DNA from 3 places in the Enterobacter sp. DVT3837 genome. Region 2 is predicted to be linked to each of the others. Evidence: predicted binding sites of a transcription regulator. Region 2 holds the regulator's gene; each other region holds the start of a gene.
The links. The regulator PurR, encoded in region 2, represses purine synthesis genes. The targets are predictions, from matches to a motif close to CANGCAAACGTTTGCNTG.
Positions count from the first base shown of each region.

Region 1 (3,283 bases), 240 kb from region 2:
CCAGCGCATCCAGCGCGCCAACAGGCAGGACGGTAGTTTTGGCTATGGTGACTTCAATACGCATAAATGCCCCCTGTGTAATATACTGTTCATTTATACAGGTATATTGTCGGTTTGACAACAAGGGGCACTGAATATTTAGCGTTTTACTGTCCAGTGAACGGTTTCGCCCGCCAGGAATGGGACCAGAGTGTCATCCGTCAGGGCAATGGATTCCTCAACCTGGCTTGCTTTACGCTCCAGTTCGATGAAGGTGTCATTGACCGGCAGACCATAGAAGCGCGGGCCGTTGAGGGAGCAGAACGCTTCAAAATGCTGCAGTGCGTTCATCTCTTCAAACACGGTCGCGTAGCTTGCGAGGGCGGTTGGGGCGTTGAAGCAGCCCGCGCAGCCGCAGCTTGCCTCTTTACGATGGCGGGCGTGAGGCGCGGAATCGGTACCGAGGAACGCGCGAGAGAACCCGCTGGCTACCAGCTCGCGCAGGGCCTGCTGGTGAATGTTGCGCTTAAGGATCGGCAGGCAGTACAGGTGCGGACGTACGCCGCCTACCAGCATATGGTTACGGTTAAACATCAGATGCTGAGGGGTGATGGTGGCGGCAATAAGATCGTTGCCGTCACGCACATACTCTGCCGCGTCTTTGGTGGTGATGTGTTCGAACACGACTTTAAGCGCAGGCAGTCGCTGGCGCAGCGGTTCCATCACGGTCTCAATAAAGCGGGCTTCACGGTCAAAGATGTCAATCTCAGCGTGGGTGACTTCACCATGTACCAGCAGCGGCATGCCCAGTTTCTGCATGCGTTCCAGAACCGGCATGATGGCATCAATACTGGTGACACCGTGGCTGGAGTTAGTGGTGGCATTCGCCGGGTAGAGTTTTGCCGCAGTGAATACACCTTCGTTAAAACCGCGCTCTACTTCGTTCGGATCCAGTGAATCGGTCAGGTAGCACGTCATCAACGGGGTGAAATCATGCCCTTCGGGAACGGCATCAAGGATGCGCTGGCGATATGCGATTGCGGCATCGACGGTGGTGACTGGTGGAACCAGGTTAGGCATGACAATCGCGCGGCCATAAATTTCGCTGGTATAGGGCACGACGGTTTTCAGCATATCGCCATCACGCAGATGGATATGCCAGTCGTCTGGGCGGCGGATTTTAAGAACCTGGGGTTGTGCAGTCATGGAAGCTCCGGCTTGTCAGGAATCAGTCATTAGGATGGCTGTTTTTGCCGGACACAAATCATAAGCGGAAACGTTTTCGTTTGCACACTTTTCCGTAAAAAAAAGGGCGCCTCAGCGCCCTTCAGGTTAATCGGTGAAAGGAATGACAATTTCTCCCGGTTTCACCTCTATCCCTTTTGCATATTTTTTCGCAAGGGCTTCACCCTTACTCTTGTCTTCACTTAAGACATACGCAGGCTGCTGATTAAAATAATTACGCAGCGACTGGTTCAGATAGGGCATCAGCGTTTGCAGAACCGGAGCCATCTTATCCGGGGAAACCTGGGCATCGACCACTTCCATCTCCTGCAGGAAAATCGCGCCTTTCTCTTTATTGAAAACGGGAAGGGCCTTCAGTTTGAGCTTAATATTAGCTTTCTGGTTGCCAAAGAGAGAAGACATATCAAGATCTGCATCTCCTGCCAGAGTGACTTTGTTTGGCTCTTCACGTCCAATCTGGCTGGTGAGGTTGGATAGGACGATATGTGCGTCGGCAAGCCCTGGCACGCCAATGTCTTTAGAGAAATTGTTATGTTTTTCCAGCGCCTGATTAATTTCCTGTTCACTGACGGTATATTGCGTTAGCTGGTTACAGCCAACCAGCAGACCGCTGACAATCAATGCTGCGGCGAAAACAATTTTCTTCATAGTGTTCCTCAACGAAAAATCGGCGCTTCTGTCCTGTGACGTCAGTATGTCAGTGTGAAATTGCAGAAACCAGCAGAAAAAACTGAGAAATGGGAGCGGGAGTGTACTCCCGCTCAAGGGAAGTGCTACGCGCCAGGCTCGAGCATGCCGCTCGCGCTGCGTTTCTGGCTGAACTGCCACCACAGAGCCAGCAGTGTGATTAAACCCACCACGCCGAGCATCATCCAGGGCAGTTCGGGTTGATTCAGGGCTTTACCGGCATCAAATAACCAACCGCCGCCGGTGTAACCTAATGCGCCGCCAAGCGCCAGCCCCAGCCGGCTGAACCCCATATAGCTGCCACGCGCCCGCGCATCCGCAAGCGAAGCGCTCAGCGTTTCACGGGCGGGCTCGGCGATGATAGAACCAATATAGAACGTGCAAATCAGCGTAAACAGTTGCTGAAGGGAGTTCACCAGGCCGATCGGCATCATGCTCAGCGTCATCAGGAACAGCCCGGCCATCAGGCGATGCTCCAGACGAAAACGCCGTTCGCTCCAGCGGGCAATCGGATACAGCAGCGTCAACGACAGGCAGGCTTCGATGGCATACATCCATTTGACGGCAGCTGGGGTTCCTGCAATGTCGTTAACCATGATCGGCAGCATCAGCATCACCTGTACGGCGAGCATGTAGTAACCCGTCAGGGTTAACACGTACGTGACGAAACGCTTGTCGCGCAGCACACGACCGAGGCCTTCCCGGACGGGGACTTTGACCGTCGACAGTTTCCAGGCAGGCAGGAACAGGCCATTAAACAGCGCGCACAGAATAAAGAGCACCGCACCAGCGGCGCAGACCAGACGGAAGTCATACTGCAGCAGCCAGCTCCCCAGCAGTGCACCGATAACCGCACCCGCACTGTCCTGCATCATCAGAATCGAGAAGAAACGCCCTCTGTGCTGCGGACGAATGAGCTTCACCACCAGCGCAGTGCGAGGCGGATCAAACAGCGTGCCCCCGATACCGGAAAGGAAGCAGGAGAACCACAGCAGCCAGGGCTCCTGAGCGACCGCCATCGTGGCAAAACCTGCCGCGCGCAGCAGCATACCGGTAACGATCATTGGTTTCGCGCCAAAACGGTCAGCGATGGCGCCACCAAAGACACCGAGACCCTGCTGGACAAACTGGCGTAACCCCAGGGCAATGCCAACCATTAATGCCGCCCAGCCCATTTGATCGACAAAACGAATCGAGATAAGGGGGAATACGACAAAAAAGCCGAGCACGACCAGCATGTTATCGACGAGCAGGAAATATTTACCCAGGCTCCTGGCCTGTGATACGCGGGACATTTTCCCTCCGGGGAAAATAAGAAGGTGAGCACGCTAACATTCTGCGGTGTCATTCCGCTTTTTCCCACCCCTGTACG
Region 1 is NZ_JBWDLA010000002.1:1,376,318-1,379,600, reverse strand. It holds gene dinI (DNA damage-inducible protein I) at 1-64, opposite strand, end outside; gene pyrC (dihydroorotase) at 139-1,185, opposite strand; gene AC0XWG_RS21635 (lipoprotein) at 1,312-1,872, opposite strand; gene mdtH (multidrug efflux MFS transporter MdtH) at 1,998-3,206, opposite strand.
Region 1: pyrC (dihydroorotase) is a predicted target of PurR. The motif match lies at 1,249-1,266, and genes of this name have one in related genera.

Region 2 (3,283 bases):
AAGGTGGCAGCTCCCCAGACGACCATCGCAATGGCTGCTCCGAACTCATTACGTGCCAGCCACGGAATAGCAATCATGATGACAATCAGCAGGGTTAAGAAGCCCTTCAACGTCCCGCTCACGGAACGGTCGGCAAATTTCCCACCCAGATAGTTACCAATCGAGAAGCCCACGCCAATCAACACCAGCATCGCAGTGATAAAGATCGGTGTCGCGTGAGTGATGTCGTGAAGCACGGGAGAAATGTAGGTATAGAGGGTAAACATCGCCCCTGCCCCCAACACGGTCGTCAGCAATGCCGAGAGCACCTGCGGGCGTACCAGCACAGACAACTCTTTGCGCACGTCAGGACGTTCCCCCGCGCTGCCTTTCGGCAGGGAGAAGAACAGTGCCACCATCGCGATCACACCGAGACCGGCCGTCGCCAGGAAAGACATACGCCAGCCGATCGCTTCACCCAGCCAGGTTGCCGCAGGCACCCCGCCGATGTTGGCAATCGTTAGTCCCATAAACATGGTTGCCACGGCACTCGCCTGCTTGTGTTTTGGCACCACGCTTGCGGCTACGACCGACCCCAGCCCAAAGAACGCGCCGTGGTTAAGGCTGGTCAGAATGCGGGACAGCATCAATGTGGTGTAGTCCGGCGAAATGGCGGAAAGCACGTTGCCCAGGGTGAAAATCGCCATCAGGAAAATCAGCGCATTGCGGCGCGCGCGATGCGAAAGCAGAAGCGTCATCAGCGGCGCCCCGACCATCACGCCGATAGCGTAGGCGCTGATTAACATCCCTGCGGCAGGGATCGAGACATCCACGCCTCTGGCAATAACAGGCAGTAAACCCATCGGGGAGAATTCAGTGGTGCCAATCCCAAAAGCGCCAATCGCCAGGGCCAGCAGGGGAAAATTGATTTTCATACGTCAACTCCGGATGCCGTGTCATGAGGTGACACAGAACAAAGAAGCGGAAAGCATGACATCAATCACAAAAAATGAGAAGTTAACAAAATGGCAAAAGATTTTTGCCAGAGAAGTAACAATCAGGGGAATCGGGAGGGAGAAGGCTCTCCCTCCGCGTAAATCAGTGCAGTGCGGCCGTCAGACCCGCTGCGACAATCAAAGCCAGCACAATAACGGTGGTGAACAGCGAAAACTTCAGATCGGAACTCATCAATTTTTCTCCTTTTAATCCCCCCACGAAAAGTGAGCTTGCTCATTTTTGCACAATTTACGTCAAAAATCTTCCTGGATTTAAACGGATAACCACTTTACCTCTTCCCCTTTTCATCAAGATAGGACAAAATTCCACGCTAAATTTATTAGCGTACCGGCCATTGACCCCCTCCTGACGTCCTGTGTCGTTTTCCCGGCGTGTCGCAATTCAAAATTGCGCGATAAGGGTGAGAGAAGGCAAACGTTTACCTTCAATTTTTTCAGGAGTTTAGGATATGGTCTGGAGTGACATTTAATGGCAACAATTAAAGATGTAGCAAAACGCGCAAACGTTTCCACTACAACCGTATCACATGTAATTAACAAAACCCGCTTTGTGGCGGAAGAGACGCGCAACGCCGTCTGGGCAGCGATCAAAGAACTGCACTATTCGCCAAGTGCGGTTGCGCGTAGCCTCAAGGTTAATCACACCAAGTCTATTGGTTTGCTGGCGACCAGCAGTGAAGCGGCCTATTTTGCCGAGATCATTGAAGCGGTTGAGAAAAACTGTTTTCAAAAAGGCTATACCCTGATTCTGGGCAACGCGTGGAACAGCATTGAAAAACAGCGCGCCTACCTGTCGATGATGGCGCAAAAGCGCGTTGATGGCCTGCTGGTGATGTGTTCCGAGTATCCGGAAACTGTGCTGTCCATGCTGGAAGAGTATCGCCATATCCCAATGGTGGTGATGGACTGGGGTGAAGCCCGCGCGGACTTCACCGATTCCGTTATCGATAACGCCTTTGAAGGCGGTTATATGGCGGGTCGTTATCTGATAGAACGCGGTCACCGCGAGATCGGTGTGATCCCGGGTCCACTGGAGCGCAATACCGGTGCAGGTCGTCTGGCTGGGTTTATGAAAGCGATGGAAGAAGCGCTGATCACCGTTCCGGAAAACTGGATCGTGCAGGGCGACTTCGAACCGGAGTCGGGCTACCGCGCGATGCAGCAGATCGTCTCCCAGCAGCACCGTCCGACCGCCGTTTTCTGCGGGGGCGACATCATGGCAATGGGTGCCCTCTGTGCTGCCGATGAGCTGGGTCTGCGTGTACCGCAGGATATTTCTGTGATCGGGTATGACAACGTGCGTAACGCGCGCTTCTTTACGCCGGCATTAACGACCATTCACCAGCCGAAAGACTCACTGGGTGAAACCGCCTTTAATATGCTGATGGACAGGATCGTCAACAAACGAGAAGAGTCACAGTCCATTGAAGTTCACCCGCGTCTTATTGAACGCCGCTCCGTTGCGGATGGTCCGTTCCGCGACTACCGCCGGTAATCTCTTCACGGGGCCAGTTAAGCTGGCTCCCGTAGCCATTCCCGGTTTAGCGTTTCGCTGTCTCCCAGATAATCCAGCAGCCAGGCCATCGCTGGCGAGACATCATTTTGTTGCCAGGTGAGGCAACAGGCCGCATCCGGGAACGGGTTCTCTAGCGTCAACTCAACCCACTCTCCGGTGTCAATTCGCGGCCGCGCAAAATGAACGGGCACCATCGCAACGCACAAGCCAGCACTGAGGCACGTCGCCGACGATTCCCAGTCGGGTGCAACCACCCGCCGCTGGTTATCCAGAAGCCAGGTGATACGCTTGGGTAATGAACGGGACGTATCCTCCAGCACCAGCGATGGCCAGTTGCGTAGCGTATCGTCGCTCAAGGGGCCTTCCAGAGCCGCCAGCGGATGATCGCTTGCCACCACGCATTTCCAGCTCAGCATCCCCATATCGCGAAACGCATAACGTCCCCCAACCGGAATCGCCTGCGTGGCCCCGATCGCCATCTCTGCCCTGCCGTCCGCCAGCGCATCCCAGACGCCGTTAAACACCTCCTGCGAGACCCGCAATTCGACGTCAGAAAAATGACGATAGAAGTCGACAATCATTTGCCGGGTACGCTCGGGTTTGACGATATTATCCACCGCGATGGAAATATGCCCCCGCCAGCCGTTAGCGATCTGCTGACACTGTTCGCGGGTGATCTGCATTTTTTTGATGACAGAACGTCCTTCTTTCAAAAACCACGCGCCGGCGGGCGTTAATTCCACATCACGATGTCGCCGTTCAAACAGCGGAA
Region 2 is NZ_JBWDLA010000002.1:1,132,484-1,135,766, forward strand. It holds gene AC0XWG_RS20350 (MFS transporter) at 1-914, opposite strand, end outside; gene cydH (cytochrome bd-I oxidase subunit CydH) at 1,078-1,167, opposite strand; gene purR (HTH-type transcriptional repressor PurR) at 1,465-2,490, shown strand; gene punR (DNA-binding transcriptional activator PunR) at 2,508-3,283, opposite strand, start outside.

Region 3 (3,283 bases), on a different contig from region 2:
GCAGAAAAAGCAACAAAAGGCAGAATTGAAGTTGTCGGACGATTAAGTTCATCCGGTGCCACAACCGGGTAACTTTGAGCCAGTTGTTTTGCCTCTGCCGCTTCTTTCTCTTTTTCCAGCAGGTATCCTACCAGGCTTATCTGATATTTACGGATATTTTCCACGTAGGCGTAAGCCTCATGTCCGCGTGCGTAGCCATATGTCAGCTTGTTGTACCAGGGTTTCTGGCTCAGCAGTGGCAACCGCTGTTTAACGTCTGACCAGCTGTCCGGGTTACCTTTCGTTTTCGCCGTCAGCGCTCGCGCATCAAGCATATGCGCATAACCCATGTTGTAGGCGGCCAGCGCGAACCAGATCCGCTCTTCTTCCGGCACTGTTTCCGGTACCTTGGCCATCATATCCTGCAGGTAGCGTGCACCACCGCTGATGCTCTGTTCGGCATCGGTACGGTCATTCACACCCAGGCTCAGGGCGGTATTTTTGGTTAGCATCATTAAACCGCGTACGCCCGTGGGCGACGTGGCCTGGGTATCCCAGTGAGATTCCTGATAGGAGATAGCCGCCAGCAGTTTCCAGTCAATTTCCTGGGCGTATTTTTCGAACAACGGCTGCAGGTCTGGCAGGACACCGTCTATCGCGCGCAGGAAGCTGCGGGTGTCGACATAGTCAAAGTCGTCACCGTGGCCGAGATACTTCTCCTCCAGACGCGCCAGGGTACCGTCTTCATTGATGGTATTGAAGAAATCGAGCATCGCCGCAGAGACGGTCTGATCGTCGTCGAGCTGGGTAAACCAGGTAACGGGTTGTTCATCTGTCACGTCCAGCGCTACGGCGATCTCAGGGTGAACGCGCTGGAAAAGACTGATCGCAACCGAATCAGCGATGGTATAGGGCAGTTTCTGATTTTTAACCTGTTCCAGCAGTTCCGTAGTGCCGAGTTTGGGATCGACTGTCCAGCTCAGGTCCGGGTATTTCTTCTCCTTGAGCTCACGCAGATCGTCAATCACCACATGGCCGGGGGCAATCGTCAGTTGTTGATCGTTAATGGTAGCAAGCGTGCGCGGGCGAACGCTTCCGACACGGTAGACCAGTTGCTGCGAAACGGAGTAGTAGGTCGGGCCTGGCTGATAGTTCTTGCTGCGCTCGCTGTTATACACCAGCCCGGCCGCGAGCATATCGGCATCGTCGTTATCGAGGTCATCAAACAACTGGTTGATATTCTGGCGGACGGTAATTTTAAGCTTTACGCCAAGATAATCGGCGAACTGTTGGGCCAGTTCGTAATCCAGACCAATAACTTTGCCGTTGATGTCGCTGTAGATCAGCGGAGAGTTTAGGGTACTGACGCGCAATTCCCCCCGCTCCTTTATGGCGGCGATACGGTTTTCGGCTTTGCCGAACCAGGGGATAGAAGGCCAGAGGGCCACTGCCAGCAGCAACGTCACAATGCCGATGAGCAGATAATTAATCTTTAATTTTTTCAATTAGTTAATTCTCTGCGACGCCGGTTGCCTCAGTCTGCTGTAGCCATGTTAATAATAAGGTTTGCCATTGAATGAGCGGCATTTTGCGTAAACTTGCGCCACTTGGCAACCCATTAGAGAGACAGGTCACATCTATTGTTAAACATCTGCGTATATTTTATTTCGACGCAAACGGTTTCGTCGGCGCTCAGGATTCTCTATAATGACGCCCGTTTTCCCCCCTTGCGCACACTGTAAGCGCCCCGGCGCTTCGAAGACGAGAGACTTATGATGGAAATTCTGCGTGGTTCGCCTGCACTGTCTGCCTTCCGTATTAACAAACTGCTGGCACGTTTTCAGGCGGCCGACCTTCCGGTAAGCAATATTTACGCTGAGTATGTCCATTTTGCTGACCTGAATGCCCCCCTGAATGCAGAGGAGCGCGTACAGCTGGAACGCCTGCTCAAGTATGGCCCAAGTCTGAGCAGCCATACGCCAACCGGCAAACTGATCCTTGCGACACCGCGTCCGGGCACCATCTCCCCCTGGTCTTCCAAAGCCACCGACATCGCCCACAACTGTGGCCTGAGCCAGATTAACCGTCTGGAACGCGGCGTGGCGTACTATGTGGAAGCTTCCACTCTGAGCGAAGAACAGTGGCAGGCGGTTGCAGCTGAGCTTCATGACCGCATGATGGAGAGTGTTTTTGCCTCTCTCGATGACGCGCAGAAGCTATTCTCCCACCATCAGCCTGCGCCGGTACAGAGCGTGGATTTGCTGGGGCAGGGGCGCCAGGCACTGATTGACGCGAACCTGCGTCTTGGCCTGGCACTGGCAGAAGACGAAATTGATTATCTGCAGGATGCGTTTGTTAAGCTGAACCGCAATCCGAATGACATCGAACTCTATATGTTCGCGCAGGCCAACTCTGAACACTGTCGTCACAAGATTTTCAACGCCGACTGGGTTATCGACGGCGAACAGCAGCCGAAGTCGCTGTTCAAAATGATTAAAAACACCATGGAAAAAACCCCTGACCACGTGCTGTCTGCCTACAAAGACAACGCTGCGGTAATGGAAGGTTCCGAGGTGGGCCGCTTCTTCGCCGATCGCGAAGCAGGGCGCTATGACTTCCATCAGGAGCCCGCGCATATCCTGATGAAGGTCGAAACCCATAACCACCCGACGGCGATCTCCCCGTGGCCGGGGGCGGCGACCGGTTCCGGCGGTGAAATCCGTGATGAAGGTGCGACCGGTCGCGGGGCTAAACCAAAAGCTGGTCTGGTCGGTTTCTCCGTTTCCAACCTGCGCATCCCGGGTTTTGAACAGCCGTGGGAAGAAGATTTCGGCAAGCCAGAGCGCATTGTAACCGCGCTGGATATCATGACCGAAGGCCCGCTGGGCGGCGCGGCGTTTAACAACGAATTTGGTCGTCCGGCGCTGAACGGTTACTTCCGTACCTATGAAGAGAAAGTGGACAGCCACAACGGCGAAGAGCTGCGCGGCTACCACAAACCGATCATGCTGGCGGGCGGGATCGGCAACATTCGCGCCGATCACGTGCAGAAAGGCGAGATCGTCGTGGGCGCGAAGCTGATCGTCCTCGGTGGCCCGGCAATGAACATCGGCCTGGGCGGTGGGGCGGCTTCTTCTATGACCTCTGGTCAGTCTGATGCGGATCTTGACTTTGCTTCCGTGCAGCGCGACAACCCGGAAATGGAGCGTCGTTGCCAGGAAGTGATCGACCGCTGCTGGCAGCTGGGCGAAGCTAACCCAATTCTGTTTATTCACGATGTGGGCGCGGGCGGTTTGTCTAACGC
Region 3 is NZ_JBWDLA010000001.1:2,621,967-2,625,249, forward strand. It holds gene mltF (membrane-bound lytic murein transglycosylase MltF) at 1-1,484, opposite strand, end outside; gene tadA (tRNA adenosine(34) deaminase TadA) at 1-46, shown strand, start outside; gene purL (phosphoribosylformylglycinamidine synthase) at 1,752-3,283, shown strand, end outside.
Region 3: purL (phosphoribosylformylglycinamidine synthase) is a predicted target of PurR. The motif match lies at 1,649-1,666, and genes of this name have one in related genera.